3 regions of the Bradyrhizobium sp. 1(2017) genome follow, and region 3 is predicted to be linked to each of the others. Evidence: riboswitches for the same ligand, from Rfam matches in the RefSeq annotation. Region 3 holds a riboswitch; each other region holds the start of a gene.
What was found. Region 3 has a riboswitch for cobalamin ahead of HAP40_RS07955 (TonB-dependent receptor). Riboswitches for the same ligand answer to the same signal wherever they lie in the genome.
Positions count from the first base shown of each region.

Region 1: it holds a riboswitch for cobalamin, as region 3 does, so the genes downstream of both, HAP40_RS14135 (DUF1636 family protein) here and HAP40_RS07955 (TonB-dependent receptor) in region 3, are expected to answer to the same signal.
Region 2: it holds a riboswitch for cobalamin, as region 3 does, so the genes downstream of both, HAP40_RS14220 (TonB-dependent receptor) here and HAP40_RS07955 (TonB-dependent receptor) in region 3, are expected to answer to the same signal.

Region 1 covers NZ_CP050022.2:3,015,584-3,025,359, reverse strand. Annotated here, with positions in the region: gene cobJ (precorrin-3B C(17)-methyltransferase) at 1-237, opposite strand, end outside; gene HAP40_RS14160 (precorrin-2 C(20)-methyltransferase) at 234-965, opposite strand; gene HAP40_RS14155 (precorrin-8X methylmutase) at 968-1,597, opposite strand; gene cobG (precorrin-3B synthase) at 1,597-2,760, opposite strand; gene cobN (cobaltochelatase subunit CobN) at 2,757-6,005, opposite strand; gene cobW (cobalamin biosynthesis protein CobW) at 6,005-7,039, opposite strand; gene HAP40_RS14135 (DUF1636 family protein) at 7,036-7,410, opposite strand; cobalamin riboswitch at 7,505-7,726, opposite strand; gene cobO (cob(I)yrinic acid a,c-diamide adenosyltransferase) at 7,767-8,402, shown strand; gene HAP40_RS14125 (cobyric acid synthase) at 8,427-9,776, shown strand, end outside.
Region 2 covers NZ_CP050022.2:3,031,733-3,041,508, reverse strand. Annotated here, with positions in the region: gene HAP40_RS14235 (ABC transporter substrate-binding protein) at 1-1,006, opposite strand, end outside; gene HAP40_RS14230 (NAD-dependent succinate-semialdehyde dehydrogenase) at 1,376-2,809, opposite strand; gene HAP40_RS14225 (PepSY domain-containing protein) at 2,980-4,413, opposite strand; gene HAP40_RS14220 (TonB-dependent receptor) at 4,426-6,783, opposite strand; cobalamin riboswitch at 6,897-7,098, opposite strand; gene HAP40_RS14215 (histidine phosphatase family protein) at 7,171-7,743, shown strand; gene cobT (nicotinate-nucleotide--dimethylbenzimidazole phosphoribosyltransferase) at 7,736-8,788, opposite strand; gene cobF (precorrin-6A synthase (deacetylating)) at 8,799-9,548, opposite strand; gene HAP40_RS14200 (energy-coupling factor ABC transporter permease) at 9,594-9,776, opposite strand, start outside.
Region 3 covers NZ_CP050022.2:1,646,416-1,656,191, forward strand. Annotated here, with positions in the region: gene HAP40_RS07950 (PepSY domain-containing protein) at 44-1,489, opposite strand; gene HAP40_RS07955 (TonB-dependent receptor) at 1,492-3,762, opposite strand; cobalamin riboswitch at 3,870-4,064, opposite strand; gene HAP40_RS07960 (amidohydrolase family protein) at 4,881-6,371, shown strand; gene HAP40_RS07965 (CobW family GTP-binding protein) at 6,375-7,301, shown strand; gene HAP40_RS07970 (tautomerase family protein) at 7,321-7,698, opposite strand; gene HAP40_RS07975 (TetR/AcrR family transcriptional regulator) at 7,864-8,466, shown strand; gene HAP40_RS07980 (hypothetical protein) at 8,609-9,082, opposite strand; gene HAP40_RS07985 (hypothetical protein) at 9,094-9,594, opposite strand.

The DNA.
Region 1 (9,776 bases), 1.4 Mb from region 3:
GGAGACAACGACGACCTGGCCGCCTTCGGCCGCGAGCTGCAGGGCTTGGCTCGCGCGCTGCAGCTCTTCGCGATTGTCCGACGGATGCAAGGTGAGCCCGGCTCGCGGCGGCACGCGCGCGACATAGGGCGCATAGCCCAGAATATCGGTGGCAGCTGCGAGCGCGGCGGAGACTTCCGGCGTCACCAGCGCGTCGCTGCCAGGCCCGAGGCCCGCGATGGTCAGCGTGCCCGTCATTCGGCCGCGTCCAGATGCCGGCCCTTGCCGTGCACGAGCACGATCGCAAAATAAGGACAGTCGTCGGCATCGATCTCCGCGAGCCGCGCGACACGCTCGCCCGGCATGGTGCCGCGCTCGACCAGCCAGGCATCGTCCAGCCGCCCGGCGGATGCGAGCGCGCGGCGCACCTTCGCGAGATTGCGGCCGGTCTTCATGACGACGAGCGCATCGGAATCGCGCATGCGCCGCTCGAGCTCGTCTTCGGGAAGCGTGCCCATCAACACCGTCGTGACGTCGTCGCCGAGCGCGATCGGCTGTCCGACGCCGTTCCAGCAGCCGACCATGCCGGGAATGCCCGCGATCACCTCGATCTCGACGCGGCCCTGCAGACGCGCGTGCAGATGCATGAAGGAGCCGTAGAAATAGGGATCGCCCTCGCACAGCACGACGACGTCGACCGCGCGCGAAAGCCGTGCCAGGCGCTCGGCCCATTCGTCGTAGAAGCCGGCGAGCAACTGGACGTATTCGGGGCTGTCGAAGGCAAGCTCGGTGGTGACAGGATATTCCATCGGATATTCGGTGACACCGGCAGCCAGCATGCCCTCGACGATGCGACGCGCCTGACCCGGCCTGCCCTTCTTGCGGAAATAGGCGACATGCTGCGCCCCGCGCACCGTGCGGTCGGCACGCACGCTCATCAGATCAGGATCGCCGGGGCCGAGACCGCAGCAGATGATGCGCCCCATCTCTATTCGCTCCGGCTCGCCAATGCATTTACGGCAGCAACCGTGATCGCGGAGCCGCCGAGGCGGCCCTCGACCGTCAGCGCCGGCACCGGCGGATCGGCCATCAGCGCGGCCTTGGATTCGGCAGCTCCAACGAAGCCGACGGGGCAGCCGATGATCGCTGCCGGCCGCGGACAGTCGCGGTCCTCCAGCATGTTCAGCAGGTGAAACAGCGCGGTCGGCGCGTTGCCGATCGCGACGATCGCGCCACCCAGATGCGGCCTCCAGAGCTCCAGCGCGGCGGCCGAACGCGTGTTGCGCATGGACTGCGCGAGGGCGGGAACGGCGGCGTCACCGAGCGTGCAGATCACGGCGTTGGCCGCGGGCAATCTCGCGCGCGTAATTCCCTCCGAAACCATGCGCGCGTCGCACAGGATCGGCGCCCCCTTCTGCAAGGCCGCGCGTGCAGCGGCCGCCATGCCCGGCGTGAAGCGGATATGCGCCTCGAGGCCGACCATGCCGGCGGCGTGGATCATCCGCACCACCACCTGTTCCTCCTCGGGCGAAAAGCGGGCAAGATCCGCCTCGGCGCGGATGGTCGCGAAGGATTGCCGGTAGATCGCCGCGCCGTCGGTCTCGTAAATATGCGGCATCAGTGTCCTCCGACCAGGATGGAGGGATCGCTGACGATGTCGGCGCCGTTCAGGCCGCGCAAGGCAGGCTCGTCGCGCGTCGAGCCGCCGCGGACGAGATCGAAGCCGGCGCCGGTCGCAACCAGCGTCACCGCGGCGGTGCCGGAATGCGCGCAGCCCTTGGCGCAGCCGGAGACGTGAAGTCGCGTGTCGGGCGCGATGCGCGGGGCGAGCGCGGCGGCAAGCGCGCGCGTGTCGGCATGGGCTTCGCGGCAGCGCGGCGCGCCGCTACAGGCAATGACGCGCAGCGCGGGATCATGAGGCTCAGTGATGAGACCCGCCCCGTTCGGCATCGCACGCTTGCCTTCGCTGAGAACCATCCGCCACGGCGTCATGCGCAGGGCGTGTCCGCAACCGGCGAATTGATGCAGGGTCGAGTGCAGCATCTGACCGAACGCGACCCCGACCATCGCGCCTTGCGGATAATGTCCAGGCCGCAGCGCGGCCATCACAGGGGCCGGCTCGGTCTCTCCGCGCAAGGTTCCGGGCAATGCCGCACCGGAAGCGATGTGCGCCGCCATGCGCCCTCGCCCACCCGTGATGCCGCCGGACGTGATGAACCAGTTTGCGAGCGCGAGCGCAGTCGGCACGGCGCCGCCACGCCCGACGGAACGGCCGAGCCTCGCACCGTCGGCGCGCACCAGGAGCCGGCCACTGCGATCGCGCTCGATGCGCACGTCGGCGGAATCGCCGGCCAGCACGCGCGACCTGCCGTCATCAATGGCAAAGCCGAATTTTGTCGGAAGTGCGAGCGCGCTATTGGCAAGCGCCTCCTCGAGCTCGGCCGCGAGCGCCTGCGTCTCGTCGCCGGGGCTCCAGAACGGCGTCACCAGGATGTTGCGGCGCGTTTCCGTCTCCGGGTCAGGATCGAGTAATGTCAGCCGCGCGAGGCCGTCGAGCAGCGGCCGGTGGCTCTGATCGCTGACACCCCTGATCTGGAGATTGGCGCGGCTCGTGACGTCGATCAGGCCATTGCCGTGCCGATCGGCGAGTTCCGCAAGGCCGGCGATCTGCGCTGCCTCGAGCCGCCCACCGAACGGGCGCACGCGGACCACGAGCCCGTCGCCCGATTGCATCGGCCGCAGCGCGCCGGGACACCAGCCCTTGACCACCGACGCGCTCATGATGCCTCCCGCAGCGCAGCCGCGATCGAATTGCGGCGCGTTCGCCAGAGCGAGGCCTCATGCAGGCGGGTGAAGCATGTCTCCATCGCAGCAAGCGCCGCCGGGTTTTCGCGCGCCATGAAGGCGCGGACATCGTCATTGCCGAGCGTCGCATCGTAGTAGAGATCGAACAGATGCGGCGGCACGGCGTCGGCCAGATGCGCGAAGGCGGCCATGTGCTCGAGCGTTGCGGTGATCTCGGCCGCCCCGCGAAAACCGTGGCGCAGCATGCCGGCGATCCAGGCCGGGTTGGCTGCACGGGCCCGGACCACGCGCGAGATTTCCTCGGTCAATGTGCGCGCGTGCGGCTGGTCGGGGCGTGTCGTGTCGAGGTGATAGAGCGCCGGCCCTGCCGCACCGAGATGCGCCGCTGCGGCCGCAATACCGGCTTCATGCGCGGCATAGTCGGCGGCGAGCAAGAGATCCGTTTCCGGCAGGTCCTGTACATGGACGAACGCGTCAGCGGATGCGAGCCGCTGTTCGATGCCGGCGCGATCCGGCTGCAACGCGCCATCCGCCTGGAATGCCCAGGACGATGCCGACAGCCAGGCTTCGCCGGCGGCATCACGCGTCTCGGGTGTGAAGGCATCGGGGATTGCCGACAGGCCGACGCCGTATTGTCCGGGCCGCGGCGCGAACACGCGGGAAGCACGGTGACGATAGGGGTTTTCGTCGCCCTCGTCCTCGCGGCTCGCGAGCGCCTCGGCGGCGGCTTCAAACAATTGCGCCAGGCCGGAAAATACGTCGCGGAACAGGCCGGAAACGCGCAGCGTGACGTCGATGCGGGGGCGGCCGAGCTCGGCCGGCGCGATGATGTCGTAGCCGGTGACGCGCCCGGCGGCGTGATCCCAGCGCGGCGCAAGGCCGGCCAGATGCAGCGCCATCGCGAACTCCTCGCCCGCGGTGCGCATCGTTGCCGAGCCCCAGAGGTCGACGACGAGGCCCTTGGGCCAATCGCCATGATCCTGCAAGTGCCGGCGGAGCAGCTCTTCGGCGAGCCTGATGCCCTGCGCATGCGCCGATGGCGTCGGCACCGCGCGCGGATCGACGGCAAAGAGATTGCGGCCGGTCGGCAGCACGTCCTGCCGCCCGCGATAGGGCGAGCCCGACGGCCCCGGCGCAATGCGCCGGCCTGCGAGCGCGGCGTGCAGCGCATCGCGCTCCGCTTCGCCGCAGGCGCCGCGGCCGAACACGTGCAGGCCATCGCCGAACTGGCTCTCCTTGAGATCGCAGACGAAACGGTCGATTCGCGGGATCGCTTCGGCGGGCGCTGCCGATGCATCGAGGCCAAGATCATTTTCGAGGCCTGCCGCACGCGCCTCGTCGCGGATCGCTGCGATCAAGCGCTGGCGGCGCGCGGGATCAAGTCCGTCGGCGGTCGAATATTCGTCGAGCAGGCGTTCGAGCCGGCGCAACCCCTCCGGCACGACGGACGCCGCAAGCGGCGGCGGCAGGTGGCCGATAGTGACGGCCGAGATACGCCGTTTGGCCTGCGCGGCCTCGCCGGGATCGTTAACGATGAAGGGATAGATGACGGGGAGATCGCCGATCAGGGCCTCCGGCCAGCAGCCCGACGACAGCGCCACGGATTTGCCGGGCAGCCATTCCAGCGTGCCATGCGCCCCCATGTGCACGACGGCATCGCTGCCTTGCTCTCGGAGCCACAGATAGAACGCGACATAGGAGTGGCGCGGCGTGCGCGCGAGATCGTGATAGTCGGTATCGCGCGCGGACGTATCGCCGCGCTCGGGCTGGACCGCGACGATCGACTTGCCGCACGCGACAGCGGCGAAGTGGAACGCGCCGTCGCGGCAGCTCGGATCATTCTCCGGCGCGCCCCAGGCCTGCGCGAGATCGTCCTGCAGGGATTGCGGCAGGCGCGAAAGCGCTGCGCGATAATCGGCCACGCTCCAGGTCAAACACTGCTTCAGCAGCGCTTCGCCGAGCGCATCGACCGGCGCAACATCGAAGCCGGCCTCCGCGAGATCGGACGCCAAGGCTTCTACCGACGCCAGCGCATCGAGCCCCACCGCATGCGCGATCTGGTGCGGCCGGCCCGGATAATTCGGGAGCACGAGCGCCAGTCGCTTTTCGCTGGCCGGCGTCTCCGCAAGACGGCGCCAGGCCGCCACGCGCGCGGCAACGGCGCTCACGCGCTCCTCATCGGGCCTGTGCGCCAGATGCGAGAACTGCAGCTCGGGATCGCGCTCCGCAGCGGATTTGAAGCTCACAACGCCCGCGAACAGGCGGCCATCGACCTCGGGCAGCACCACATGCATCGCGAGATCACCGGGCGACAGGCCGCGCAGCGACTCCGCCCAATCCTCGCGCCGCGCCGTCGAGAGCGCGACCTGGAACACCGGACAGGACGCGGCATCGAACGGCGTCGTGCCGTCATCGCCCAGGCCCGAGAACGCGGTCGCGTTGACGATCGCCGCCGCAGGATTTTGCGCAAGATGCGCGCGCAGCCAATCGGCAACGCCCGGAGCCTTCAGCGAGGTGACGAACACGCCATAGGCGTCAAATCCCTTCTCGAGCAGCGCGGCGATCAGGGCATCGATCGGGCCGGTGTCGGCAGCGGTGAGATAGGAACGATAGAACGTCACCAGCGCGCGCGGTTTCCCCTCGCCGCCCACCGGCGCAGCAATGACACTGCGCGCCGGATCATAAAATCCCATCTCGGGCACGATCATTTCACCGACGACCGGCCCCGCATAGAGACCCGAGGCCAGCGCGAGCTGCGCAATCGCCGCCTGCGCGGCGACCGGACCGCCGGTGTCGCAGAGCACCTTGAGCCGGCGCAGTGTCGAGACCGGCAAGGTCGAATACGCATCGAGCCGCGTGTCATCGCGGCCGTCCGCCGGCAACACGGCCAGCACGATGTTGCGATCCTTCGCAAGTTGCTGCAGGGCCGCGAGCCCGTACGCCCAGTAGGACTCACCGCCGATCAGCCGCACCAGAATGCCGCGCGCCTGCGACAGCGTGCGCTCGATATAGGTGTCGACCGAGAGCGGATGACGGAGCTCTGCGAGGTTGGCGAGCCGCAGCGACGGCAGGCCGCGCCGGCCGCGCCGCCAGCCGGCCGCGAACGCGGCAAGGTCGGAATCCGAATACGAGAGCACCACGAGATCGGCCGGGTCCTGGCCGATGTCTCTTGGCGTCGCGGTCTCCTCGAGACCGCGGCTCTCGCGGAAGACGACGTGCATCAGACACCGAGTCCCGCTTTGATCGCGCCCTCGTCGATATCGCCGTGCTCGCCGATCACGACGAGCTTCGACTGCCTGACACCTGCGCCCCAGGGCTTGTCGAACTGATGGCGCACACGCTCGCCGACCGCCTGCAGCAACAGGCGCATCGGCTTGCCTGCGACGGCAATATAGCCCTTGGCCCGCAGCACGTTCTGCTCGCGCGCCAGCTTCTGGACCGATGCGACCAGCGCGTCGATGTCGGCCACTTCGGGCAGGTCGATCACGACCGAGGCGAAATCGTCGTGCTCGTGCTCCTCCTCGCCGTCATGATGGGAGGGACGCGCCGCGAGATCGTTCTCCGCGGCAGCACCGAGACCGAGGATGACGCGCGCATCGACCGCACCGTCAGTGACGGGCAGCATCGGCACTCGGCGCGGCATCTCGGCGGTGATCGCGGCCTTGGCCGCTTCGATTCCCGCCGTGCCCGCAAGATCGGCCTTGGTCAGCAGCACGATGTCGGCGCAGGCGATCTGGTCCTCGAACACTTCGGACAGAGGCGTCTCGTGATCGAGGTTCTCGTCCGCCGCGCGCTGCGCTTCCACCGCGGCGGGATCGGGCGCGAAGCGGCCGGCCGCGACGGCTTCGGCATCGGCCAGCGCGATCACGCCGTCGACGGTGATGCGCGAACGGATCTCTGGCCAGTCGAACGCCTTCAGGAGCGGTTTTGGCAACGCCAGGCCCGAGGTCTCGATCAGGATATGATCGGGCCGCACCGGGCGCGCCAGGAGCTGCTCCATGGTCGGAATGAAATCGTCGGCGACCGTGCAGCAGATGCAGCCATTGGCGAGCTCGACGATGTTCTCCTCCGGACAATTGGCGTCGGCGCAGGACTTCAGGATCTCGCCATCGACCCCCTCGCTGCCGAACTCGTTGACGAGCACGGCGAGCTTCTTGCCGCCCGGATTGGCGAGCAGATGCTGGATCAGCGTCGTCTTGCCGGAGCCGAGGAAACCGGTGACCACCGTGACGGGGACTTTTGCGAGCGAGTTCATTCGGCGGCCTCCGGCACGACGGCAATGGGGGGAATGCGGGCAAGCGATTGCTTGCGGAAGATTTCCGGGCGGCTGCGCCAGGGCACGAGGCCATCGGGTGCGGCCGCGTAGGCCGCCGCGCCCGCGACGACATCATGCGCATTCGCATCCGACAGGCGGCCGTAGACATAGGACCAGCGGCCGGGCGCGCTGAGCGCGACCGAACAGCCCTGGCTGCAGGCCGACAGACATTCGACGGGAACCACTTGGACGCCGTCGGGCACGCCGGCGTCGAGGATCGCACCATGCAAGCGCTTGCCGGGCGTCGTCTCGCCCTCGCCAAGCGTCTGGCCGGCGCGGCAGGTAATGCAGACGTGAAGTGTGACCGTCATCGCCCCTTCCAGAATAAACAGCGGGAAGCGAAGAGGCGCACGGACCGTTTTTTGGAGGCCCGTTTCCCCGTCGCGGAACACCCCGTCCGCCGGTCCAAAATCGTCCGCGCTGGCAGGTCTCCCGGCTTGCGGAGCAGGGTTTTGCCCTTCGATCCCCACCTTCCCGATTCCCTTTTGGGAGTCAGTGGCTTCGGGCATCTCTCCGGTCACGGTCGCGGGGGCGGCTGCATTTTGGACCCAAATCTTGCCGATTCGGACCCTATCGCATTCCCTCTTCGCCTGTCATAGGACAGGAACCAACGCCGGCCCACCATTTGCCGCCGGCCGCCACTTGTCAAGCCGAAGGACCGGGACCGATGACACCTGAACCGGAGACCCAAACGGGCGAGGAAAGCGACGCCCGCCACACCCAAAAAATGGCGAAGAAGAAGGCCGCGCGCGACAAGATCATGGCGACCAAGAGCGGCGAAAAAGGCCTCATCATCGTCCACACGGGCGCCGGCAAGGGCAAGTCCTCCTCGGCCTTCGGCATGATCGTTCGCTGTGTCGCCCATGGCTTTCCCTGCGCGGTCGTGCAGTTCATCAAGGGCGCCTGGGATACCGGCGAGCGGCGCCTGCTCACCGGCCATTTCGGCGACCTCTGCCAGTTCCACGCCATGGGCGAAGGCTTCACCTGGGAGACGCAGGACCGCGCGCGCGACATCGCCGCCGCCCGCGCCGGCTGGGAGAAGGCCAAGGAGCTGATCCGCGATTCGAGCCTGCGCATGGTCGTGCTCGACGAGATCAACATCGCACTGCGCTACGACTATCTCGACATCGCCGAAGTGGTCGAATTCCTGACGACGCAGAAGCCTGAGATGACGCATGTCGTCCTCACCGGGCGCAACGCCAAGGACGAGCTGATCGAGATCGCCGATCTCGTCACCGAGATGACGCTGGTGAAGCATCCCTTCCGCTCCGGCATCAAGGGGCAGGCGGGCGTCGAGTTCTGACGGCACCAAGTTTCTGAAAACACCATGGCGCGCGCATTGATGATCCAGGGGGCCGGCTCGGACGTGGGCAAGTCGCTCATCGTCGCCGGTCTCGCGCGCGCTTTCACGCGGCGCGGCCTGCCCGTGCTCCCGTTCAAGCCGCAGAACATGTCGAACAACGCGGCTGTCACCGTCGATGGCGGCGAGATCGGCCGCGCCCAGGCGCTGCAGGCGCTCGCCGCCGGCGTCGAGCCGCACACCGACATGAACCCGGTGCTGCTCAAACCCGAGACAGATGTCGGCGCGCAGGTTGTCGTGCATGGAAAGCGCATCGCCACCGCGCGGGCGCGCGACTATGCGGCGATGAAGCCGTCACTGATGGGCGCGGTGCTGGAAAGTTTCGAGCGCCTGAAGGCGCGCGCCGATCTCGTGCTGGTCGAGGGCGCCGGCAGTCCGGCCGAGGTGAATTTGCGCAAGGCCGACATCGCCAATATGGGCTTCGCGCGCAAGGCGGACGTTCCGGTCGTGCTGGTCGGCGACATCGACCGCGGCGGCGTCATTGCCCAGCTCGTCGGCATCAAGACGGTGATCGATCCTGACGATGCCGCGATGATCCAGGGTTTTGTCATCAACAAGTTTCGCGGCGATCCCACGCTGTTCGACGACGGCTACAGGCTGATCGCGCAGAAGACCGAATGGCGCGGCCTGGGCGTCTTGCCCTGGTTCGCACGCGCCGGCGAGCTGCCGGCCGAGGATGCGCTGGGCCTGAGCGACGCGCGCAAGCCGGGCCAGTGCAAGATCGCCTGCCTTGCGCTGTCGCGGATCGCCAATTTCGACGATCTCGATCCGCTCAAGCTCGAGGCCGGCGTCGATCTCGTCATGGTGCGTCCGGGCGATGCCATTCCCGGCGACGTGCGCCTCGTCATCATCCCCGGCTCCAAATCCACCCGCGGCGACCTCGCCTTCCTGCGCGCGCAGGGCTGGGACATCGACCTCATCGCGCATCACCGCAGGGGCGGCCATGTGCTCGGCCTCTGCGGCGGCTATCAGATGCTCGGGCGCAGCGTCGCCGACCCCGATGGGATCGAGGGCCCTGCGGGCGACACGCCGGGCCTCGGGCTGCTGGATGTGACAACGGTGATGAGCCCGCAGAAGACGCTGACGCGCGTTGCGGCCGTGCATGCAGCGACCGGGCAACCTATCCAGGCCTACGAAATCCACATCGGCCGCACCAATGGGCCGGATCGCGCGCGGCCATTTGCGACCGTGGATGGCGAGCCGGAAGGCGCGATCTCGGGCGACGGGCGCGTGCAGGGCAGCTATTTGCACGGCGTATTCACGTCGGATGATTTCCGCAAGGCGTTCTTGGCCAAGCTCGACATCCCCGCAGGCGAC
Region 2 (9,776 bases), 1.4 Mb from region 3:
AGCCGGGCAGCGACTTCCACAACGCGTCGTCGTCACCGACGATCGCGCGCATATAGTCTTCCTGGCTGAGCGCCATCAGCACCGCGCGCCGCGCCCGCACGTCGTTGAACGGCGCGAACAGGTGGTTCATGCGGAACGAGCCGATATTGCCGAGGGGATCGCCGATATCGACGCTGATGTTCTTGTTCTTCTTCAGCACGGGCACGAGATCGGCGATCGGGTTCTCCCACCAGTCGACCTCGCCGTTCTGCAATGCGGCCGCGGCGGTCGCCGGGTCCGGCATCACGATCCATTCCACGCGATCGACCATGATCTGCTTGCCGCCGGCGAGCCAGGATGCCTTCTCCTGCCGCGGGACGTAGTCGGCGAACTTCTCGAACACGGCCTTGGCGCCGGGCACCCACTCGCCCTTGGCGAACTTCATCGGACCCGAGCCGACATATTCGGTGATCTGCTTGAAGGGATCGGTCTTGGCGATGCGCTCGGGCATGATGAACGAGCACGGCGCGTTGTTCTTGGCCAGCGCGTAGAGCATTTTCGGGAAAGGCTGCTTCAAGACCCATTTGAAGGTGCGGTCGTCGACAGCGGTCAATTCCTGCTGGATCGGGATGATCATCAGGCCCATCGGATCGCGCGCGGCCCAGCGCGACAGGCTCGCAACGACGTCCTTGGCCAGCACCGGCTCGCCGTCGTGGAATTTGAGGCCCGGGCGCAGCTTGAACGTCCAGGTCTTGCCGTCGTCGGAGGTCTCCTCGGACTCGACCATCTGCCGCTGCGGCTGCAGCTGCGCGTCGATGCCGTAGAGCGTGTCCCAGACCATCGCGGCGGCATTGCGCACGACATATTGGGTGCCCCAGATCGGATCGAAATTGGCAAGGTTGGCCTGAGGCACGAAACGCAGCGTGCGCGCGGAAGCGCCTTGCGACAGCGCAGGCGCCGAGAGGCCGCCCGTCAACGCCAGACTGCTCGCGCCGGCCAGTCCCTTCAATACGGTCCTGCGATCCATGAAGTCCTCCCACTATTGCCGTGATGCCGGCCATCATTGGCCAAGGGCGGGTGAAACCAGAACCCATTGGCGTGCAAATGGTATGCCACTAATTCCGCCTTCGCCAGCGGGATTTGGCTGGGACGTCGCGCATCCTGGGAGACGTTGCCGTGATCAAACACGGCACATCGCTCTCGCGGCTTGTATTGCGGGAGTTTCGCTTCCTTCGGACCCTCATCACGGAGGGACGACGGATGCCCTTCCGGCACCTGCGAAGGGACTGGCGGGGCCACGATCACGGCCACCGGCAGCGTCGCAGGGAGGGTTAGCCTTTGCAGACTGCGCTGCGCACAGTCGCAAGGCTAACCCGCCCTGCACTCTTCTTGCGCGTTACGCGCTCGCCTGCGTGACGAACTTCGTGTTGAGATACCCCTCGATCGCCTCGAGGCCGCCTTCGGAACCGTAACCGGAATCCTTGATGCCGCCGAACGGCACTTCCGGCAGCGCGAGGCCGTGATGGTTGATCGAGACCATGCCGCTCTCGACGTCGGCGCCGATCGCCTGCATCGTCTTGGTCGAGGTCGTGTAGGCATAGGCCGCAAGGCCGTAAGGCAGGCGGTTCGCTTCCGCCACCACCTCGTCATAGCTGCGGAACGAGGTGATGGGCGCAAGAGGTCCGAACGGCTCCTCGTTCATGATGCGCGCATCGCGCGGCACGTCGGTCAGCACGGTCGGCTCGAAGAAGAAGCCTTCATTGCCGATCCGCTTGCCGCCGGCCTGCACCTTGGCGCCGCGCTGGACCGCGTCGGAGACGAAGCCCTCCATGGCGTCGACACGGCGCGGGTTCGCCAGCGGACCCATGCGGGTGTCCTTGTCGAGGCCATTGCCGACCTTCAGGCTCTTGGCGGCAGCGACGAACTTGTCGACGAAGGGCTGGTAGACGCTTTCATGCACCAGGAAGCGCGTCGGCGAGACGCAGACCTGGCCGGCGTTGCGGAACTTGTTGGCCGACAGGATTTTTGCGGCGTTGTCGAGATCGGCATCCGCGAACACGATCGCCGGCGCGTGGCCGCCGAGCTCCATGGTGACGCGCTTCATGTGCAGGCCGGCGAGCGCGGCCAGGTGCTTGCCGACCGCGGTCGAGCCGGTGAAGCTGATCTTGCGGATGATCGGATGCGGGATGAGATATTCGGACACTTCCGACGGCACGCCGAACACGAGCTGGACGACGCCCGGGGGAATGCCGGCGTCCGCATAGGCGCGCACCAGCTCCATGCAGCTCGCCGGCGTTTCTTCCGGGCCCTTGACGATGATCGAGCAGCCCGCAGCGAGCGCGGCCGAGATCTTGCGCACGGCCTGGTTGATCGGGAAATTCCACGGCGTGAAGGCCGCGACCGGGCCGACCGGCTCCTTGGTCACGAGCTGGGAGACATTGCCCATCCGCGGCGGCACGATGCGGCCATAGGCGCGGCGGGCTTCCTCGGAGAACCAGTCGATGAGGTCACCGGCCAGCATGGTCTCGCCTTGCGCTTCCACCACCGGCTTGCCCTGCTCCATCGTCATCACCGGCGCGATCTCGGCGGCGCGCGAGCGGATGATGTCGGCGGCCTTGCGCATCAGCTTGTAGCGGTCGAACGGCGACATCTTGCGCCAGACCTCGAAGCCGGATTTGGCGGCCACCAGCGCGCGGTCGAGATCGGCCTTCGAGGCGTGCGGGGTCTTGCCGATCGGCTGGCCGGTGGCGGGATTGAGGATGTCCTCCGACTTGCCGGACGTGCCGTCGGTCCACTCGCCGGCAATGAACATCTGAACTTTCGGGTACATCCTTGCTGTCTCCTGCATGATTTTCGGGCTTCGACGGGTCGGTGCCGCCGTTTCGGGCGAGCGCAGAGCTACACCGAAAGGCCGCCGGCGAAAAGGATCAATGATGCCGCCACAAGGCATTGCTGGTCTGCTGACCCGGTACCGGATCGAGCCGCAAATTGCGGCTCATTTCAGGCTGCCAGCGAGGATCGCAAGCGCCGCCAACCGATGACGATGCCGGTGACGGAGAACACCAGCCCGAGCGCACAGAGGCCGACGATCACGACATCACGCAGCCGCGGATGGGCCAGAAAAATCGGAAAATCAAGCGTGTGCAGCGCACCGTAGAGCCAACGATAAGCGCGCCGCGACGGGTCCAGTCTTTGCAGCACGCTGCCATCGGCGCCGTCGACATCGAACCAGAGGTCGCCACAGGCGGAGCGGTAGACCGGTGCACCCGGGATCACGGATCGCGCCGGATAGTCATCGTTGCCGGCGAGCAGCGACGGTGCGGTGCAGCCAGCGGCGAGGCGCGCCGTCAACGCCCCGATCTCGTGCACATCCAGGAATGCCGCCCCTCCGTCGCGAGGCGCACCTCCCGCGCTGATCAATGTCTGACCGTGCAGGCCGATCCGATCGCGCCGATAGATGTTACCGTTGAAGGCCAACCATTCGGCCTCGCGAGCCGAGGGAGATATTGGCTGCCGATCGAGCGATGCGGCCTCTCTCCAATCCGGCGCGGCGTTCATCACGCCGGCCTCCGTCGGGGTTAATTGCCCGCGCGAGAACAGTCGGCCGTGATCCATCGAGAGCCAGCCGCTGAAAATCCAGCTCAGCAGGAAGACCGCCGCCGCAAGGCCTATAAGATGATGCAGCGCATGCCAGCCCCGGTATGGCGAAGAGATCCGGCCTGCGCGCGGCTGGATCCGCACGATTCCGAGCACCGCACCGAGCAATGCTGCGATCAGCGCCAGCAGCGACAGCGTCCAGACCACCCGGTCCCACAGCGCCCAGTTGCGTCGCAAAACCGTCGGATAGATCCAGTGCAGCACGCTGCCGGCCCAATTCCACGCGCGTTCGCTACGCGTCGTATCAAGCACGATCTCGCCGGTCGGCGACGAGACATAGATCTCCGTTGCAGCGGCATCGCCGAGAGCAGCGCGAAACAACGGACGATGACGATCGAAACCGTTCGGCACGCTCCATTGGTCGTAGTTCGATCTCGCGACGATCGCAGCCCGTGCCACATCGAGCCCGCGCTGACGGGCATGACCTTCTGCGATGGCGAGTGCGACATCGGCGGACATCACGGCCGCATCCTGCCCGTCGGAAGCACGGACCGCGCGCGAGCCGGACAGGCCCGACACGATGTAGACAGCGCCATCGCTCCGCTGGATCAGCCGAACGCGCGTAGCATCCGCGATCCCGCTCGCCGCCACGGCGTCTGCGATCGAAATCCTGGTTTCGCCGCGATCCAGCGGCACGAGTCCGGCAAATCGCTCCGCTGCCGTCAGCGACGGAAACGGAACGAAGTGCATCACGATCCCGGTCGCGAACCACATCGCAAACAGCAGGCAGAACGCGATCCCGAGCCAGCGGTGCAACAGGACGATCGCGCTCAGCATGCGCTCAAGGCCTCACCATTTGAACGCCGCCGAGAGTTCGTAGGTGCGCGGCGCGCCCAGGAGGATCTGATCGGGATAGAACGGATCGCCCCAGATCGCGTAGCGCTTGTCGGTGATGTTGCGGACGCGGAACGTCAGGCGGGCCTTGTCGACCGCGTTGAACACCGTTCTGGGGATGTCGACGAAGGCATAGACGTCGGCCACCGTGTAGGCCTTCATCGTCACGACGTTGGCGTCGGTGTTGTAACGATCGCCGACGTGACGGCCGGTGATGCCGAGCTCCACCGGCCAGGGCGTGAAGAAGCGCCAGGACGCGCCGGCGTTCGCGACGATGCGCGGCACGTTCGGCGGCGTGTTGCCGGAGAACGAGCCGCCCACGAAATTATAGTCGGCATAGCGCGCGTCGACATAGGCGATGTTGCCCCACAGCCGCAACGGCTCGATCGGGCGGATGGCCGCCGCAAGCTCCACGCCCTTCGATTCCTGCCGCCCGGCGATGTTGAGCTGCATGCCGCCGGCCGCGGCGTAGACGTTCTTGCGCAGGATGTCATAGGCCGCGAACGACCACTCCGCCCGGTTGTCCCAGAACAGATGTTTGACACCGGTCTCATAGGTGCGCGCGGTGGTCAGGTCGAGCGGCTGGGTCGGCCCCAGCAGGAAGATGTTGTTCGCCGCGACGTCGGCGCCGGTGGCGTACTGGCTGTAGAAGGTCAGCCCGGGAATGGCATCCCAGGTGTAGCCGATCCGACCCGTCACCGGGGCCCAGTCATTCGTGAACGGGAAGCCCGCCTTCACCAGCCCGTTGACGTCGGTCGAATTGCGGTCGAGGCCGATATGCTCGACGCGCAGGCCGCCGACCAGCGCGAAGCTGCGTGTCAGCCTCAGCCGGTCCTCGAACGACAGCGCTTCGTTGTCGATGCGCGCGGTCTGCTGCTGCGTCGTGAGCAGGCCGTAAAACCCGCGGTTGGGATCGACCAGCGAAACGGAATCGCCGGGAAAGTTTGCCGCGCCGGGCCTGACGAAATCGAGATAGCTCGACGACAGCGTCGTCACTAGCCGGTTGTCGAAGCCTGCAATATTGCTGTCCCAGATCAGGTCGGTGATGTTGCCGACCAGACGCTGGCTGTGCGCGACATAGAAGCGCTCGCGATCGACCAGGTTCGTGGTGGAATTGAACGCCTCGATCTCGTTGTTGAACCACGAGCGTTCCGCGCCATAGCCATAGGCCTGGCTCTTCAGCGTGAGGTCCGGCGCCAGCTTCAGCTCGAAGCCGCCGCGCAGCCAGACCTCCTGTGCCACGTTGCGATTGTCGAGCACGTTGTAATTGGTGTTGAAGGTGCGGTCGTCGATGGTGACGGCACCGAGATTGGTTCCGTTGTAGTTGGAGACGTAGTTGCCGGAGACAATGCCGCTCGTCGCGTGCGCGCCGCTGTAGGCGATCGGCACCAGCGGCGCACCCCAATAGGCCTTGGAGCGGTCCTCCCGATACTCGATCGCGCCCCAGATCTTGAGGCTGTCGGAGACGCGATAGTTGAGCTGCCCGGAGACGTCGAACGTCTTGGTGTTGGTGTCGTCGGCAAAACCATTGAGTGAGGCGCGGCTGATGTCGAAGCGATAGTCCAAGCCCTGCACATTGGTACTGCCGCCCGAACCATAATGCGCGCGGAACGAGTTCAGCGAATCCCAGGAGAAATCCGCCTCGTTCCGGATCGGACCGGTGTACGGCTGTTTGGTGACGAGGTTGATCGCGCCGCCGGCGGCGCCTTCGCCCGACATCACCGAAGCCGGGCCTTTCACGAACTCCACGGCTTCCAGATTCGCGGTATCCGTGATCCGCGAGGTCATGTTCTGCGGGCCGATCTTGATGCCGTTGTAGAGCGTGTTGATCTGGCTGTTGGTGAAGCCGCGCATGGAGAAGGCCGCGGGCTCGGCCGGATTGTCGCCGGAGGTGACGCCGACCGCGCCCTGCGCCACCTCGGACACGGTGCGATAGCCCTGCTCGCGCATGGTCCGGGCCGAGATCACCTCGACGGTCGCGGGCGTCTCCTGCACCGTCAAGCCGAGGCGCGAGGCGCTTTCGGCGATCACATTGGTGTTGAGCGGCGTTTGCGCTGCATCGGTTGGAAAGACAGGCTTGGGCACTGCGGATGCGGCCGCCGGCCTGCGTGCAGCCGCACGGCGTGTGCTCTGCGCCTCCCGGCTGACTGGCCTCGCCTGCTTGCGGGATTGAGCGGGCGACACCTCGACGGGCGGCACGGGTTCGCGGGCCTGCTGCGCCAGCGCGGCAGGAACATCGGCGGCGGCCAGCGACGTAAGCGCCGCAGACGCGAGCAGGAATTTGCGTGGTCGTACACCCGGGATGGAAGGCACGGTTTAGGCCTCGGTATGACGTCAGTGGCACGTCACAGCGAACGAGGTCTCATCCTGGGCTTTTAAGCCGTCCGATGAAGCCGAATGTCTGTACTCCCCGACCGACACTTCGCGTGTGACCACGGCTGACGGCAGGTCTCCTGGCTCGCGGGTCGTGACCGCTTCGTCGCCTTCCCGGGACCGAGGACCCAGTGGCTTCCGACGAAGGATTCACCGCTTACAGTTGCGGGGGCAGCCGCGGCATTGGGGACAATGTCCCCGCACCGCATTCCCTTTTCATTCCCTCTCGGGAAAACCGTCGCGAGCATCTAGGATTACCGTCGAGATAGAGTCAATGTGCTAGTTGCGGCGCGATGGCCACAGTGGCCAACTTCCTTGGAGGCGAGCATGGAAGGCGAGACCTTCCTCTGGCTGATACGGCATGCGCCGGTCGACGGCATCAAAGGGACGATCCATGCGGCCGACGCGCCGGCCGATCTCGGCGATCCCAGGCCATTGCAGGCGCTGCGGCAGCACCTCCCGAAAGGCGCCGCGAGCTACGCCAGCCCGTCGCGGCGCACGGTCGAGACCGCGCGAGCGCTGGGACTTGCACCCGAGCTGATGCCCGAATTCAGCGAGCAGGATTTTGGCGAATGGACCGGCCGCCGGCATGACGACATCGCCGCGGAAGGCGACGAGGCCTACGCGCGGTTCTGGAGCGATCCGGCGCACGGGCGGCCGCCGGGCGGCGAGAGCTTTGAGGATCAGGTCGTGCGCGCCCGGCTGGGGCTCGCACGGGTCGGAGCTGGACCAGCAACGCTCGTCGTGCATTCCGGCACGATCCGCGCGGTGCTCTGCATCGCGCTCGATCTCACACCCGAAGCAGCGCTGCGCTTCGTGATCGATCCGCTGTCGCTGACCCGGATCGACCGGCTCGCCAGCGGCTGGCGTGTCGTGTCGGTCAATCAACGGATCAGCTAGGCCTGTCAGGCACATTGGCCTGCGCAAAGGTTGCCATGCCGTTGTGAAGGCTGCAGGCGAGCCTCACGAGGGGGAGCGCGACCGCCGCGCCCGATCCCTCGCCGAGCCTGAGATCGAGGCTGATCAGCGGCTGCACGTTGAGCGCGCGGAGCACCAGCCGATGTCCCTGCTCCGCCGACTGGTGCGACGGCAGCAGGAATGGCCGGCACGACGGGTTGATCCGCACCGCCGCCAGCGCTGCGACCGACACGATGAAGCCGTCGATCAATACGGGAATGCGCGCTTGCGCAGCCGCGATGATCGCGCCGCAGATCGCCGCGATCTCCAAACCGCCGACGGCACACAGGATCTGCTCCGGCGCCGCTCCCGCAATGCCATGGCGCGCGATCGCAGCGTCGATCACGCGCGCCTTGTGCGTGCGGCCGGCCGCATCGACACCGGTACCGCTGCCCGCGATCTCCTCGGCGTTGATGCCGAGCAGGCTTGCTGCAATCGCCGCCGCCGCCGTGGTGTTGCCGATGCCCATCTCTCCGAAGACAAGAAGATCGGGCTGATGGACCTCCGCGCGCGCGACCGCACGCCGACCGGTTTCGAAGGCGGATGCCAACTCGGCAGGTATGAGCGCGGCTTCGACGCTGAAATCGCGCGTGCCAGAGCGCGGCTTGTCGGTAACGACGCCCGCCATCTTTCCTTGCGCGAGCGTGCCGGCGTCGATCACCTCCAGGCTGGAGCCGAGCTCGCGCGCCAGCACCGAAATCGCGGCGCCGCCGGCGGCAAAATTCGCCATCATCGCGATGGTCACTTCTTGCGGATAGGCCGACACGCCCTGCGCGACGATGCCATGATCGCCGGCGAAGACGATGATCGGCACGCGCGCGGCACGTGGCTGCCCGGTCGCCTGAAGGCCGGCCAGTTCGATCGCGAGTTGCTCCAGCCGTCCGAGCGCACCGGTCGGCTTCGTCAGTTGCGCCTGCCGCGCAATCGCCGCCTCGCGATGGACGGCAGAGATCTCGGCGCACTTTTTGTAGACCCATTCGGGGAGCATGCTGCCTCGCTTACATCAGGCGCTTGAGAATGTAGCTGTCCATGATCCAGCCATGCCGCTCGCGCGCCTCTTGCCGCAGGGCGACGATGCGCGGGCCGACTTCGGCGAGCGGACCAGACATGATAACCTGATCCTGCATGCCGAGGTAAGCGCCCCACCAGATGTGGAGGCCGGCCGGATCGAGCGACTGGAACGCCGCGCCGCCGTCGAGCATGACCACCACGGTGTCGACGCCTTGCGGCCAGCCGCCTTCGCGCAGGCGACGGCCTGTCGTGACCAGGAACGGCTCGCCGATGTCGTTGAGCGGCAGCGCATGCGCCGCACACAGCGCCTGGATCGAGGTGATGCCGGGCACGACCTCGATTGCCGGTGGTGGATCGAGCCGCCGCGCAATGCGCAGCGAGGAATCATAGAGCGAAGGATCGCCCCAGATCAGCAGCGCAACCCTGCCGTCGCCTTCGAGATGATTTGCGATCGTCTGCGACCAGGTCGCGGCCACGGCATCGTGCCAATCGTCCACGCCCTTGCGGTAATCCGCCTCGGCTGCGTCGCGCACGGGAAGATCGAACTCGGCGATGCGCGCACGCGCGCTGGTGAGCACCTCCGCGCAGATGGTCCGCCGCAGATCCGCAAGATCGGATTTCGCCGTCCCCTTGCGCGGGATCAGGACGAGATCGGCGGCGTTGATGGCAGCGATCGCGGCGCGCGTGAGCTGCGCGGGATCGCCGCAACCGATGCCTATCAGGGAGAGCGTGAGCATCGCGAGCGCGAAGGGCGGCCGCACCGGCCGCCCTTCGCTGATCTCTTACGCCGCGTTGTGCAGGCGCGGAGTGACGAGGCCAGGCGCGGTGACACCGCGCAGCGACTTTGCCAGCGCCAGCACGGCGAGATCGGCCAGCGGCTCGATCACGATGACCAGCGCATAGGAGGCCGCGAAGGTTGCGATGTTGGCGAGGTTGCTCATCGCAAAGCCCGAGCCATAGAGCGC
Region 3 (9,776 bases):
AACCCGCGCCGAAACCCGTAGAACTTGGCCTTGCGGGTTTGCCTCAACGACGCAGATAGCGCCAGCCGACAACGACACCGCTCACCGAGACAATGGTCCCAAGGATCGACAGCAGCCACACCACGATGTCCCAGGCCGGGCGATACATCAGCAGCAACCGGAAATCGAAACTGTGCAGGGCGTTGAACAGCCAGCGATACGTGCGCCGGCTGCTGTCCACGCGGCCAATGATGTCACCCGTGACTGGGCTGATGTGAAACCATGTTTTCGCGTCATCATCGAACACTGCACGCAGTACCGGCAATTCGCGGTCGTGATGATGTGCATACCAATAGGAATCGTATTCCCCGAGGACGAGCCGCTCCGCGAGGCGAGCTTGCGGCAGCAATTTTGTTGCGGCGGTCCAAAGCCGATCCTGCGGGAGCGTCGTGATTTGGCCCGACGTCACCTCCAGCGGCGTCTGCGTGCCGTCACGCGATGCGGCGATCATCATCGGGCTGCCATCAAGCCAGACGAAGCGCGCTTCGACGACGCCCGATTGCGGCGTCGGCAGCGTCGTCGCAATCGTCGGCGCATCATGGCCGGCATAGCGCTGCATCACCTCGCGCGTCGCGTTGCGGCTTGCGAAATACTCGCCGGGATTGAGCGAAAGCCAACCGGAGAACGTCCAGGTCAGCACGAAGATGCCGGCGATCAGGCCGGTGACGTGGTGCCAAGCCATCCAGCCGCGATAGGGCGTGATCCTGCCGCTCGCATAGCGACGCTTTAGCCGCACGCGAAGGATGCCGATCCAGATGCCTGTGACGCCGATGATCAGGCAGATACCGGAGATCCAAAGTACGACGAGCCGCCACAACGGCCCGTCCTTGCGCAAAACGGTCGGATAGATCCAGTGCGGGATCGAGCCGAGCCAGTTCCAGACGCGCTCGGTGCGGTTGGTGTCGAGCGCGATCTCGCCGGAGCGTGAGGAGACATAGAGCTTGGTACCGTCGTTGTCGCCCAGCCCAATGAGATAAAGCGGTCGCAGCGGATCGTACCGGGCCGTAACGCTCCATTGGTCGCGATCGATAATGTCTTCGAGTTGCGGTGTTCTGCTCGCGGGATGATGTTGCGCGACTGCGAGCGCCTGCTGTTCGGAAACACCCGTGATGACGCGGCCATCGGCTGCGGAGATGGCTTGCCGCTTGCCGTCCCAGCCGGTCATCCGATACACCGGCTCGTCGGCCAGCATGGAAAGCCGGAGATCGCGCGGATAGCGCGTGGCGCCTGCCGCCTTCATCGCGTCGTCCGGCGAGAGCCTCACCTTCTCCCATTGAATAGCAGGAAGTGCTGCCAGCCTTTCCTTGTCGGAGAGGCCGGGAAAAGCGACATACATCATCACCACGCCGGAAATGAACCACATGGCGAAGAACAGGCAGGTGACGATGCCGACCCAGCGGTGGCCGATGTACAGCCATCGCCGGAGTGCGCGTTTCAGCGCGCGTGCCACGCTCAGAACTTCACGTTGACGGCGAGCTGCGCCGTGCGTGGCATGCCGAGCAGCCACTGAGTGGTGCCGCCCGACGTCGTGTAGACCTCATCGAAAAGGTTGTAGACGCGGAACGACACGGTGGTGTTGGGATCGGGCCTCCATTGCACACCGGCATTGACGATGTTGTAGGCCGGGCGTGTCACCGTGTTCGCATTGTCCGCGTAGGTTTTGCCGACGATCTGGACGCCCGCGTTGGCCGACCAGTTCGGGGCGAAGGCCCAGGTCGCCCAGATATTGGAGACGTGCTGCGGCACATTGACGGGTACGTTGCCGGCATAGTTCACGCTGCCGCCGCCGACCGCCTGCACGAAGTCGTCATACTTCGCGCGCAGCAAGGCTGTATTGGCGTCGATACGCCAGCCGTAATCGAGCAGGAAACCCACTGATGCTTCGACACCGCGTGACGATTGCTGGCCGACCTGGACGGTCAACGACGGAATGTTGGGATCGCGCGCCAGCAGGTTGTTCTTCACGATCTCGTAGCCGGCCAAGGTCCATTCGCCGCGGCCGCCCCAGAATGATTGCTTGACGCCGATCTCGATCTGTCTGCCGGTGGCGAGGTCGAAGTTCTTGTTTGCGGAGGACAGGGAGATCAGCCCTCCGACCGGATCGACCGCGGTGGCATACTGGCCATAGAAAGCGAGATCCCTGACCGGTGTGTAGACCGCACCTGCGCGCCAGGTTGTCGAGGAGAACGACTTCTCGAAGCTGTTGGCGGGCGAAACATAGTCGGTGCGCGTGATCGTCGGTTCGTCCTGACGTATGCCGGCAATCAAGGACAGTTGCTCGGTGACCGACAGCCTGTTCTCGGCAAACAGCGCGTATTGATTGGTCACGCTGCCGTAGCCGGGAACCGTGGCGTTCGGGCTGTTGAATGCGCCTGGGATGAAATTGAACGGATTGACGGACGACGAGCCCCCATAGGGCGAATTGTTGGTGTGGGCAAAGTTGATGCTGTTGACGTCGAAGCCTGCAAGGAACTCATTGGCCATGCCAAGGACATGCCCGCGGAATTTCGCGTCCATGCGATTGCCGACCTGCTGCTGATCGTGAAAAATCTCGATGTAGCTGGTTCGGTTGACCAGGCCGGTGGCAGGAATATAGGCGTAGCTTTCGACGTCCTTCCAGTGCCGCTTGGAGTTCAAATAGTAAAGCGTGTTCTGAATCGAAATTCCATCGGCGACCTGCCAATCGGTCTTCACCTGGTTCCAGCTATCCTGATAGCGGATGTGGCTGTCGCTGACGTTGTAGTTCTTGAAGCGTAGAGATTCATCGAGCCTGCCGTTGATCAGCGGCGTGCCGAAGTAGCGGGACGGGTTGCGGTCACCATAGTCCGTGGACAGCGTCCACGTGACGTCTTCGTTCTGCCTGACCTGAACCACGGCATGAAGCGCGACATTCGAGGTGTCGTCACGATCGACCCAGCCGTCGGACATGTTGCCGGAGGCGGTGATGCGGTATGCGACGTCCTTGCTGACCGGACCGCCGCTGTCTACAGCAATGCGTCGCGTCATGTTCGTGTCCAGCGAGACCTCGGCCTGGTTGCGAGGGACCCACAATGGCAGTTTCGAAACGATGTTGATGGCGCCGCCCACCGCGCCCGCGCCATACATCACCGACGCAGGACCGTGTAGCACCTCAATGCGCTCGGTCGACCACGTGTCGAACGGAAAGGTCACCGTACCGGCGCCGATATAGAGCTGGGTGCCGTCATACAGCGTCATCACGGAGCCGAGACCGGTGAAGCCGCGGGTATTGAAAGAGACGCCGCCATTGCCCGGCGCCGGGCTCGCGGTGAAGCCGGTGGCATTTTGCGTGACCGCGTCGAGAATGTTCTGCTGGCCACGTTCGGAGATGGTCTCGGCGGAGATCACCTCGACACTGGCCGGAGTCTGCAGCCGCGTCAGGCCGAGCCGGCTGCCGGCCGTGCTCGCGCCGGTGAGGTTGAGCGTCGGTGCGGCGAAGACAGGACCAGTCGGCGCGGCAACTTGTGTATTGGTAGTCACGTTGCGCTGCTGGCGCGACCGCGCGGCGCGGGCGGCAGCAGAGCTGCGTTGGGTGCTGCGGGCATTCGGCGGCCTCGCCGGTGGCTGCACCACCACGGGGGCGAGCGTCTGGACCGGCGTTTGGGACTGTGCCCAGCCGTCGGTCGATAACACGAGGCAGGAGAATGCAACTGAACGGAGCAACGCGCGGCGGCGCCGTGGCGCGAAGATTATACGGGAGATCATCAATAGGCTCGCGATAACGTGGCACGTCACCGCGAACGCAGTCTGGCCGCTTCCTCAGGAGGAAGACAACTCAACACCCACCAGGACACCCCGCCCAATGTGCTCGCGTGTGACCACGACTGACGGCAGGTCTCCTGGCTCGCGGGTCGTTGCCTGTCGCCGCCTTCCCAGGCCCGCAGGCCCAGTGGCATTTGGCGAAGGCTCACCGCTTACAGTTGCGGGGGCAGCCACGGCGTTGGGGGATCCCCGCACCGTATTCCCTATTGATCTCCCGAAGGAGAACCGTCGCAGTCACCCTAGTTTTATTTGCAAAGCGCTGTCAACTGGCTCTCCCGAGACAGTTCAGCGCCTCGCACCGTCATCGGCGATGCGGGGATCCTCCACCGCACGTCGGCGAAACACCCCAATCCTGTGTCAAGCCTTTTCGTTGAAAATATTCCACTTTACCGAAATTCGGATTTATCGTATGTGTTGCCCATCCCAGACCACCAAAGGGGCGGTCGTACGTCGTCACGAACGCGGGCTGGGATTGCGGTGGACGCGGGCGGCGCTAAGGCGGGTCAGTTGCGTGCAGGGCGAGATGAACCTCGTGAGCATGGCACGTCCCGCGAAGACGGACGGCGCCCGTGCCCTGCGAAGCCTCTTGGCAAAGCAGGGTCGTCCGCGTACGGCGAAACCGTGTGGTCCTGGCCGTCGTTGCTACGGTCAAGCCCTGGCGAAGGCGTCATCGCGTCAACCGGCGCGCTGCCGTGCATTTCGTTGGGGTGAGGGAGGCCAGAAGGAACTCGGCTCCCGGGAGAGCGCGGCATAGGCCGTCAAACCATCGCGCAGGGAAGGCCTGGTCTTGGCTGCCCTGTGTCTCCCCTGTGCACTGCGCGTGCATTCGTTCAGCGCAGGGGTCTTATGGGTGCCAGCCGGTGCCCGGTCTTCCCTGCGCCCTTTTTTTCGAGAGGGTGTGAAGAGCACAGCTCGGGCAGAACATGCCGCGAGAACGCGTTCGCGTTTGTGATCTGCCTGCCAAATGATCTTCCGTACGAGCATGATGCATCGGCCTCGGCGGAGGTGGTCGTTCCCTTCAGAATCTGCCTTGATACGAATTCAGCGCGGAGGATAGTTGAATGAGCGGTTTGGTGATCTCTGGCGGCCGGGTGGTGGATCCCGCCAGCGGGATGGATGCCATCGGCGACGTGGCGGTGGTGGACGGCAAGATCGCGGCGGTCGGCTCCTCGCTCGGCGGCGCGGAGCGGGTGATCGACGCCACCGGCCTCGTGGTCGCGCCCGGCTTCATCGATCTGCACGCGCATGGCCAGTCGGTCCCGGCCGACCGCATGCAGGCGTTCGACGGCGTCACGACCACGCTCGATCTCGAGGCCGGGGTGCTGCCGGTCGCGTCCTGGTATGAGCGCCAGGCGCGGAAGGGCCGCGTGCTGAACTACGGCGCTGCCGCCAATTGGGCGTTTGCGCGCATCGGCGCAATGACGGGCTCCAATGCGGAGAGCTCGCTGGAGGCATTCGGCAATGCCATGCGCGACCGCCGCTGGATCGAGAACGTCGCGACCGATGCGGAGGTCGCCGGCATTCTCGAGCGCCTGTCACGCGGCCTCAACGAAGGCGGCATCGGGATCGGCATCTTGAACGCCTACGCGCCCGGCGCCGGCGTGCAGGAGCTGACCGCGGTCTGCCAGCTCGCCGCGAAGCAGGACGTGCCGACCTTCACCCACGTCGCCTTCATGTCGCGCATCGATCCCGAAAGCGCGGCGGAAGCCTATATCCGCCTGATCGGTTATGCCGGCGCCACCGGCGCACACATGCACATCTGCCATTTCAATTCGTCGAGCAAGACCGACGTGGAGCGTTGCCGCGTGCTGATCGCGAAGGCGCAGGCGCAGGGCCTGCCCATCACGGTCGAGGCCTATCCTTACGGCACCGGCTCGACCGTGCTGGCGGCGGCGTTCTTCAGCGATCCCGAGTTCGTGGAGCGCAACGGCACCGGCTATGATTCCGTGCAGCGGGTGACCGACGGCCATCGCTTCCGCGACCGCGAGGAGCTGTTGAAGGCGCAGGCCGATGAGCCGTCCTCGCTGGTGCTCTGGCACATCCTCGACACCGAGAACAACGCGCATCACCGCGACCTGCTCGACATGTCGGTGCTCTATCCCGGTGGCGCGATCGCGTCCGACGCCATGCCGTGGACGACGTCGGACGGCAAGACCTACACCGGCGACGCCTGGCCGCTGCCTGACGATGCCACCTCGCATCCACGCTCGGCCGGCTGCTTCACGAAGTTCATCCGCGAATGGGTGCGCGAGCGCAAGACCGTGTCGCTGCTCGAAGGCGTGCGTAAATGCGCGCTGATCCCCGCAGAAATCCTGTCGCAAAGCACGCCCGCGATGCGCGCCAAGGGGCGGCTTGCCAAGGATGCGGATGCCGACATCGTCGTGTTCGACTACGAGAAGCTCTCGGACCGTGCGACCTTCACGGCGATGAATCGGCCCTCCGAAGGCGTGCGGCATCTGATCGTCAGTGGTCAGCCGTTGATCCGTGACGGCGTGCTTGACGCAGCCGCGCGGCCGGGAAGGCCGGTGCGCCGCCCCGTCGTCGGGGGCTGATCCATGCCGGTCCCCATTCTCCTGGTGACGGGCTTTCTGGGGGCGGGCAAGACCACGGTGGTCAACCATCTCTTGGCCAACGCCGAGGGGCGGCGCATCGCCGCCATCGTCAACGATTTCGGCGCGATCAACATCGATGCGGAACTGATCGCCGGGGCCAGCGACGGTGTGGTCAGTCTCGCCAATGGCTGCATCTGCTGCTCGCTCGAAGGCGATCTCTTGCGCACGCTCTCGACCCTGCTGCGGCGCGATCCGAAGCCGGAGCACATCGTCATCGAAACCAGCGGCGTCGCCGATCCCGCCGACATCGTGCGCAACCTGATGGATCCCGTGATCCTGCGCGAAGCGCCGCTGGAGACGGTGGTCTGCGTGATGGACGCGACTGCACCACCGGCCGCGCTCGAGGATGCACTCCAGCGTTCGCAACTCCGCGTCGCCGACATCGTGGCGTTGAGCAAGCTGGATCTGGCGGACGCGGGCGCAGGTGTCCGGATGCGCGAGGCAATCCGCGCGCAGCGCGTGCCTGCCGTGGTTGTCGATGCGAAGCACGGCGAGATTCCCGCCGCGCTGCTGTTTCCCGCGACTATCGATCGGGCGCCCGCGCCGCGCGAGATCGCGCCGCGACGGCCGGCGGAAGAGCGCTTCGAGGCGCTGAGCTGGACGTCGGAGCAGCCGCTCTCGCTGCCGCGCTTGCAACAGGCCATCGGCCGCCTTGCGCCAAAACTCGCGCGCGCCAAGGGCCTGTTCGAGACGGTCGAGCAGCCCGGCCGCATGATGGTGTTTCAGTTCGCCGCCGGCCGCGCCACGCTGGCACCGGGGCAAGCGCCGGCGCCTGGCGTGCCGCGATCGCGGATCGTCTTCATTGCCGAGCTCGGGGTGCTCTCGCGGGCGGAGCTCGATGCAATCATGGAGGCGTGCGTTGCCGGCTGACGCGGCAGATCGGACCAGCTCACGCGAACTGCGCTTCTCCGTTTCCGACCGACCAGTTCTCCTTGGGGGCATCGAGCACGTTGACGAAGACGTCCTCGGGGCGGATGCCCGGGCTCTCGCCGAGCAGGTCCGCGATCCGGCGATACAGGGACTTTTTCTGCTCGGCGGTGCGCGAGGCGAACACCGTGATCTGGATCAGCACGGCGTCGTCGCTGCGCGCGACGCCGTAGGCGTTGCCGCAGCGGAAGTTCGCGGGCGCAAGCTCGCTGATGGTCATGAATTCGTCGCCTTCGGGCACGTTCAGCGTCTCGCGCATGGCCCGGTAAAGGCTGTCGAGGATCGCCTGCCGGTACGACTCCGGCTTGCCGGCGCGCATCGAGATGTGGAGGAGAGGCATGAGCTGGTCCCTTTGCGCGCGGGCCGGCCCGCCGGGGCGTGTGCATGCGCCGGCGGTTCGGGCCATTGACGAAACGGGCTATCGATCTCAAATTTGTTTTTGACGCGATGTCCAGAAACCACGTTTTTGACATCGTGTCAAATATTGTCCGCACAGGAGAAGATCTTGAGGCCGCGCGAGTTCGACCATGACGACGTCCTGCGCATCGCGTTCGAGCAGTTCTGGCGCAAGGGCGTGCGCGGCACCTCGCTGTCAGACATCGCGCGCGATGCCGGCGTCCAGCGCGGCAGCCTCTACAATGCGTTCGGCAGCAAGGAGGCGCTGTTCCTGAAGGCCTATGAGCGCTATGCGGGCGAGTATCTCGTCGTCCTGCAAAAGGCGCTCGGCGCGGGCTCGTTGCGCAAACGTCTCACCGTGTTCTTCGATCTGACCATCACCAATTTCCGTGCCGGCACGCCGCCACGGGGATGTCCGACTACGCGCGGCTTGATGGAGCTCGGAGCGGCCGAAGGCGAAGGGCTCGATGAAGACGCGCGTCGGGCTTTTGCGAGCCTCGTTTCGCGCATCACTGCCCTCATTCAGGAAACGCTGTCGGCGGGCGCAGAACGCGGCGAATTCAGCGGCAACGCAGCGGCGGCCGCCCTGCACATCATCACGGTGACGCGAGGTCTTGCCGTGCTCGAACGTGCGTTCGGCGATGAGCGGCAATTGCGCAAGATCGCCGCGCACACGATCGACCTCGTGCTGGGCCGGAAGGGCGGTCAGTGAGGTGAACATGCGAGAATGACGACCCCAGCGGTGGTCGCGCTGGGATCGTCTGGAGGTTTCATGGAGGGCATCGAGCTCTGCGGCTCCATCGCATGTTGGTAGCGCAAGGTCGCTCAAGATGCGACTAGAACCCGTCGAAGCTTCAGCACAACGCGAGCGCGTTGACCGCGCGCGTCGTCGCATCCTGCTTTCCGGAGCCGACGAACTGGCAAACGATGGATTCGAGTTCGCCCGGCTGCTTGCTGCGTGCGGCTGCGAGCAATCGCATCAGTTCCGTCTCGTCCTTCGACAGGCGCCGGCAGGACGGCGGCATGAGGCACAGCTCGCATGGCCGGCCGCTGCGCAGGATCCTGACGAGCGCTGCGGCTCGCGCGACCAGCAGCGCGCTGTCGGCGATGTCAGGCGTCTCGTCGGCAAAGTGGTAGGCCGCTTCCCAGCAATCGGACGCGCCGGTCGCATAGGCCGCCCCGATGAAGCGGAACAACGACAGCGCGACGCGGGAAAATTGGTCGTAGTCCTCGATGCTCCGGGGCGCCGAAAGCACGGCCTGGAGCGGGCAGAGCCGCGATTGTCCCGCCTCCGGGATTGGCACGAAACTGCAGGCGTCCTGCATCATCAGCGATCCCGTCAGTGCAGCGTTGGACTGCCCACGAACCAGCTCTTCATGGCCATCGTCCGATCATGCTCGAAGGAGCGGACGTGCCGGTCGGGCAGGATGAGTCCGGCCATGCGGAAGATCGTTGCAAGTCCCCGCACGGGCGCGAGAGCCCAATCGGCCCCGACCGGCGGCAGCCAGCACTCGAACTGCTCGCGCACCGCGTCAAGGCGCTCCTGCTGCGCGGCGGCGATCGCCCGCAGGATTCCGTGCTCGCTGTCGGACATGCGCGGGCAGGTCGGGCAGTGCACCTCGATCGCCGTATGCGCCGTGCATGCGAAGATCTCGATGATGGATTCCAGCGAGAGCACGGCGTCGCCGACGCGAAAATGGTCGTACACTTGCTGAATGTCGGCCGCGGTCGGGACGGCGCCTCCGCTGCGAGCCTTCGCCCTGAATCCCCAGATGAAGAGCCGCTCCGCCGCGCTCAGCGCTGGAAGGTCGAGCGATCCGGTGTATGTCGATTGATGCATTGAGGCTCTGGCCTTCGGCTGCGCTCACGCCATCGTTGGCGTCGATGAGCTTGCTCGATCGTTCTGCCAGAGCCCTCCGCAAGTCAACGCTTGGAGGAGCGATATCGAGGTCTTCTAGATCTAAAGAAGCCTCGAGCCCGGAAGCAGACACCTGCGCCTTGAACGATTCCAATGCAGGGGAA